2 regions of the uncultured Flavobacterium sp. genome follow, and region 2 is predicted to be linked to the other one. Evidence: riboswitches for the same ligand, from Rfam matches in the RefSeq annotation. Region 2 holds a riboswitch; the other holds the start of a gene.
What was found. Region 2 has a riboswitch for S-adenosylmethionine ahead of WN975_RS22080 (alpha/beta fold hydrolase). Riboswitches for the same ligand answer to the same signal wherever they lie in the genome.
Positions count from the first base shown of each region.

Region 1: linked by a shared signal. The riboswitch ahead of WN975_RS07395 (TlpA disulfide reductase family protein) and the one ahead of WN975_RS22080 (alpha/beta fold hydrolase) in region 2 are both predicted to bind S-adenosylmethionine.

Region 1 covers NZ_OX638201.1:1,719,879-1,723,306, reverse strand. Annotated here, with positions in the region: gene WN975_RS07400 (nitronate monooxygenase) at 1-1,053, shown strand, start outside; SAM riboswitch class I at 1,424-1,524, shown strand; gene WN975_RS07395 (TlpA disulfide reductase family protein) at 1,802-2,794, shown strand; gene WN975_RS07390 (aminotransferase class V-fold PLP-dependent enzyme) at 3,124-3,428, shown strand, end outside.
Region 2 covers NZ_OX638201.1:5,287,910-5,291,337, reverse strand. Annotated here, with positions in the region: gene thrA (bifunctional aspartate kinase/homoserine dehydrogenase I) at 1-526, opposite strand, end outside; gene WN975_RS22080 (alpha/beta fold hydrolase) at 528-1,511, opposite strand; SAM riboswitch class I at 1,590-1,698, opposite strand; gene WN975_RS22075 (hypothetical protein) at 1,888-2,079, opposite strand; gene WN975_RS22070 (aspartate kinase) at 2,693-3,428, opposite strand, start outside.

The DNA of each region.
Region 1 (3,428 bases), 3.6 Mb from region 2:
GGAATTGATTATCCAATATTGCAAGGACCTTTTGGCGGTAATTTATCAACCGTAGAATTAACCGCGACAGTTTCTAATCTTGGCGGTTTAGGCGGTTACGGAGCTTATACTTTAACTCCGCAGGAAATTTATGAAGCAGACAAACAAATAAAAGCAGCCACGAATAAACCCTATAATATTAATCTTTGGGTTTCAGATCATGATATTCCCAATGGCGGTTTAACCGATGAAGAATTTGAAAAAACAAAAGCGCTTTTCAAACCTTATTATGATGAAGTTGGGATTCCGTTACCGGAAAAACCAGCACCATTTCAATCAAGATTTGAGAATCAATTACAAGTCATTTTAGATGTTCGTCCAAAAGTTTTCAGCTTTATGTTTGGCGTTCCTTCGGATGATGTTTTAGAACAATGTCGAAAATTAGGAATTGTAACAATAGGAGTTGCCACAACACTTGATGAAGGTATTTTTCTGGAAAGTAAAGGCGTTGATATGATTATCGCTTCGGGTTTTGAAGCAGGCGGACACCGACCTTCTTTTTTGGCTTCAGCCGAATCATCCTTAACTGGAACTTTTGTTTTACTGCAATTAATGCGCGAGAAAATAAAAATACCAATCATTGCCGCCGGCGGAATCGCAAACGGAAAGGGAATCGCAGCAGCTTTGACATTAGGCGCAAGCGCAGTCCAAATTGGGACAGCATTTTTAGCAACCGATGAATCGAATGCATTACCAATTCATAGAGAAATGTTATTTTCGGATGCAGCAAAATACACAACACTTTCGCGTGCTTACACCGGAAGACTCGGACGAGGAATCACAAGCCGAATTGCAAAAGATATAATCGGGAAAGAATCAGATGTTCTGCCTTTTCCGTTACAAACTACTTTTATATCTCCATTACGAAAAGCAGCGCTCGATCAACAAAAATGGGATATGATATTATTCTGGGGCGGACAAATTTCGCCAATTTTAAAACACACAAAAGCCAAGGATTTGATGCATTCTTTAATTGAAGAAACTACAGCTTATTTTGAAGGTTTGAAGTTATAGCTATTTCTTGTGCAAACAATAGCGCGACAAACCCGACAGGTTTTCAAAACCTGTCGGGTTTAAACGGGATGCAAACAGATGCGATAATATCACTATAATACAAACTCATTTCAAAATCGGAATGAGTTTTTTTGTGCTTTTTCTGCAACATAAAAATCATATTTGATGTTTTTCATCAATCAGGTGTATGAATTATTGTTATAAAATAAGAAAAATTCAAAATATTTTTTTTAATGGTAAATGTTTGTTTTACAGTAATTTATAACATGAAAAATAAGCTTTTGAAATAATTTCTGAAAAAATATTCTTAAACTATACTAATTTTATAGAATTAGTATATATATTTGTATCACAGAAAACTTCTGTATGATACTTATCCAGAAAGACTGAGGGAATAGGCCCAGTGATGTCTTAGCAACCTGTTACCGAATAAGGTGCTAAATCCTTCCTGCCTTGCGGGACAGATAAGAAAGATTTCCTCAAAATCTGAATAAGATCATTAATGTTAAAACCTTTTTATTTTTTAAAATGAAAACAGACTCAACTTTATACGCGGCTTATGAATTTTTGAATTCAATTTTTGATGCAAATAGTATTGCTGTTTTCCGAATGCGAAAGCATTAAACTCTATCCAATTTCCCTTTTAAATAGCATTTGCTAAAATCCATTTTACATTGGGTTAAAGGAATTCCTTTGTCTAATTTCAACTAAAATATAAATCTTATTATCACTTAAAAATCAAAACAAAATGAAGAAAATACTATTAGGCTTCGCTTTATTTCTTGGAGTTTCACAAACTCAGGCGCAAGACACCAGCTTGCAATTAAAAGGAACTGTTGTAGATACGGTTGCGCAATATGTATATCTGCAGAAATTCCACAATAAAATGTTTACTACAATTGATTCGGTAAAAGTAAAAGACGGAAGTTTTAGTTTTAAAACCAAAGTAAAAACTCCCGAATTATACGGTTTAAGCGTAAATACAGAAGATAGTCCTTTATATATATTCCTTGAAAAAGGTCCAATAACAGTAAAATTAAATCCAAAGAAATACTATAGTGGATCTGTAGTTGAAGGTTCTGAATCTCAGAATTTATTCGAAACCTACAGAAAATCAAAAGATGTAGAAATCAGTAAATTCATTACAGAAAACCCTAAATCTATAGTTTCTGCTTATGTGTTGTACAGAAATTGGTCGTACAGATTAACACCGGAACAAATTACTCAAAACATTGCTTTGCTTGATAAAAGCCTTCAAAGTACCACTTACGTGAAAGAATTAAAAGAACTGGTTACCGTTTTGAACGGATTGGCGGTTGGAAAAAAAGCCCCCGATTTTACCAGCACTAATCCAGAAGGAAAACCAGTTCGCTTTTATGAAAATTTAAAAGGCGGTTATACTTTAGTTGATTTCTGGGCTTCATGGTGCGGACCTTGCCGAAAAGAAAATCCAAATATCGTAGCGGCTTACAAAGAATTTCACGATAAAGGATTCAACATTATCGGAATCTCTTTGGATAAAAAGAAAGAAAACTGGATCAAAGGTATTCAGGACGATAATTTGACCTGGACACACGTTTCGGATTTACTTTTCTGGAATAGCGCCGTTGCTAAATTATATGGTGTAAGAGCAATTCCGGGGAATTATTTAGTGGATTCAAAAGGAATTATCGTAGCAAAAAATCTTCACGGAGAAGAATTGCAAACGACGCTTAAAGCACTTTTAGGACAAGCAAATTAATTTTTTAAACACATAGAAACATAGTTTTTCATTATCTAGAGAGGCGTTTTAACAAATCCTGAAACTTCGGGAGAAGCCTCGTATGTAACTCGACAAAGAAAATTTTACCGCAAAGTTCACAAAGGATTACGCAAAGTTTTGTGAATTATGCTTTGCTTTAAGAACACAAAGGGATTGTGTTTAAAGCTTAATTTAATGATATGGAGCTTTGGGACTATGTGTGAAAATCTAGATTTTTTCAAACATCTTTTATTTAGAATAGAATCTATGTTTCTATGTGTTTAAAAATGCAAACAATAATAAATTTAGTTAATTTAAATGATAAGGAAATGAATGCTATTGAGACAGAAACGAAACCAATTGAATTGGAGTGTTATTTTTCTAAATTCAGAGAAAACACAGTAGGCGTAGATCACACTTTTAAATCGGTTTATGGAAAACAGAATTTGCTGTATGCAGATTGGGTTGCCAGCGGAAGATTATACGTTCCGATTGAGGATATTATGCTTAATAAAATTGGTCCAATGATTGCCAATACGCATTCACTTTCAAGTCAAACCGGAAAAACTTCGACTTATGCTTATCAATATGCTAGAGATGTCATAAAAAAATCTGTTAACGCCAGCGAATCTGA
Region 2 (3,428 bases):
CGATATTAACTGTTTCTCCGTTATGTAATTTGAAATAGTTGATTACATTTTTCTTTGAAAGTTGTTCTAAAGGCTGCGCATCACCAAATTTCGAATCGGTTTTTAGCAATTCTCTTGTATCAACAAAATTTGCAGGAATCCCTTTTTCAACCAAAATTGAAGTTAATAATTTAGCCGAAAGCAATTCGCCTTTAGATAAAATCTGATCTTTAATTTTATTGCTATAATCTCCAATCAGGCTTACTCCTTCAAAAAGTTTATCTAAAATATTAAACTCTTCTGATAAATCAACTTGCGGATAATCTGAAGTTTGATATGCTTTAAAGCTTTCTAATAAAGGTTTGTAATTTCCGTTTTTAGCAGCTATTCTTAAAATATCTTCTAATTCATCAGTTGCATTTCCGCGGGCAGAAACTACTACGGCAATTTTTTCGCCTTGATTTACTTTATCTAAAATGATTGAAACTACCTTACTAAGTCCTTCTCCGTTTGATAACGATTTGCCTCCAAATTTTAATATTTTCATTTTATTTTTCTATTGTTTCTGCCTTAAAAATATCGGCAAGTAAATGATCTAATTGTTTGTACTCGATTAAAAAAGCGTCATGTCCGTGAACTGAATCTATTTCGCTGTAAAAAACATTGTCTTTGAACTTTTTTAGGTCCTGAAAAGTTTCCCGATTTTCTTTTGGTGTAAAAAACAAATCCGAATTGATTCCAATAATATGAATCGCTGCATTTGTTCTTGACATTAAAGTTTCAAAATCGTCACTATTTCTGGTAATATCTATGGTTTTAAGCAATTGGTTCATCAATTTATACGATGCCAATTGGTATCTCTTTTGTAGTTTTTCACCGTGATGTGCCAACCAGCTTTCTATATTAAAAACAGAAAGATTGGCATTGATTGTACGCTGAAATTTTTCTTTGAATGATTCAGGAGATCTGTAACATAACATTGCGTGAATTCTGGCGTCTTCTATTGGTCTTGAAGAATTATTCAGAATCTGCTCTTGCAAATAGCAATTAGCAATCATCCAGTCTGTAGATTTCCAGTCTGTCGCAATGGGAATTAGGTTTTGAGTAATATTAGGTTCTAATGCAAGAATTTCCCAGGCGATTCCTCCGCCAACAGAACCTCCAATAATGGTGTTCACTTGGCTAATATTTAAAGCTTCTAAACCTTTTATAAAAATTCGGGCAATATCTCTCGTGGTAAAATCCAGATAATTTTCAATTATAAACGAATCGTTTCCATTTCCCGGAACATCAAATGCCAGAATGGTATATTTTTGGGTATCGATTGTTTTTTCTTCGCCAATTAAATCATTCCACCAACCATTTTCTCCAGTTACCTCAGCGTTTCCTGTCAAAGCATGATTAACCAAAACTATAGGCGCGCTATGCAATGGCAAACCAGAAAGCGTAAAACTTAACGGTAATGAAAGATATGTTGCACCACTTTCGGTGATGAAATCTTGAATTATAATGGGACTTGGTATATTTTCCAATTTCAAATCTTTTTATTAATTGATTTGTATGTGGAAATATTAGAAAGAAAGTACTAGAGTGAAACTAGAAAATTCTTGTTGTTATCTTTCCACGTTTGGGCGTGGTAGAATGCAGCACCTTCTTCGATTTAACGAAGGGTTGCTAAGGATTCATCGGGTCTAATCCCTCGTCCTTTCTTTATAACATTTCAATACGTTTTTGAACTTAAAGGTGCAAATTAACTACTTATTTCTTAAACTAACAAATTTTATCGAAACTGATTCTGCAATTTCTTAAAGATAATTCAACCAAAAACTATTATACGCAAAAAATTACCGAACAATTTGCTCAGTAAAATTAAGCAGGTATTACCTTAATTTATGAGTGCTTTTCAAGTTAGATGAAAAGAGTTTCATTTTCTTTTGAATACATCAAAAACAATAATGAATTTGGTGCTTTTGTCTCCGCTTTTTTATCTGTTTCAGTTATTCCAAAACTTGGGTGGATTAACTCGTTTACCGGCGGTGGATTATTTCTTTCGATTTTGCTTCTGAAAAGTTTTTTTCTTAAGTAGTTTATTGTGCTCATGATATTTAAGTTTAAGTTAGTTTGCGTATTTTAATCTTTACTATTTATTTAATTCTTTGTTATGGTAACCAAATGGAATAAAAAAACCCTTTTGGATTTTTAATACCAAAAGGGTTTAAGTTTTTTACAACTTATATATACTTTTAGTATCAACAGACGCATACACAAATACGTGCGACGTTAAACATCTTGTTCATCTGTAGGGATTTATTCATCTTTGATTTACTTGCTATTTTAAAAAAATCTTGCATTTGTTTGTCTTTAAAAGCTTCTCGAAACTGCCGAATTATTTTTACTTATTTTTTCTCTTCAAAATCAATAAGATATAAAATTTATCAACGGTTTTATTCGATCAACATTACTATAATTTAGAAAACTAAATTTATCTTCTTGGTGTTTTTGAGGTATTACAAATGTGCGAATATTTTTTCAATTACGCAAGTGAGGATCAACAAATTAATCTTAAAAAACGTTAAAAAACATCATTTTAACGTTAAAAAACATCTTACAAAATTGCCTTTTGTTAAAATGAACGTTAAAACCTACAAAAAATACGTTACAAATTTTCCTGTTTCAAAATATCAAAGAACAACTAACTACTATTAAAAGCCACTTACAACCAAACTGCTTCTTTATTTTTAATTTTTTCAGCCACTTTCAAAATGTCAGTAATTACTCCTCTTGAAATAGCTTGTTTGCATGCCGATGCACTTTGAATTACGATTGGAACATCTGCATAAGATTGGGTATAAATTTCGAAAATGGTATCAGATCCTTTTAGCTGACCAATTGCTGACGTAACAGGTTCTGAAATTAATTTAACTTCTAATGTATTTTTTTCTACATCGAATTCTCCTACATATCTTAATACATGATTATCCGCTTGTGTTATTTTTGCAATTTTGAATGATTTATCAACTGCCTCTTTATTAAGAATGCCATTTTTTTCTAAATGTTCTTCTCTAAGCAAAGAATCGATTTTTATATCTGATAAATCAAAATCCTTCCCGATTTCTCTCGTCAAAATCAGTAGTTTTCTGGCTGTATCATTTCCGGATAAATCTTCTTTAAAAGTCGATCGCATTAATCCGAGTAAACTCGCGTCTTTTAAAAGCGAAGAAAAAGTAGCTTCTTCTGTAGAAAATCGGTTAAAGACATAACTCAGATTATCCGAAAAAACACCGCGAATCTTTGTAATTTTCTCTCCCGAATAATACAAATCTCTTAAGGTTTGTAAAACAGGAAAACCGGTATCAACCGATGTTTCATACAAAAATTCTTTGTCATACTTTTTAAGATTCGCCCTAATCTCTTTGTATAAATCGATTGGCAATGTATTGGCTTTTTTA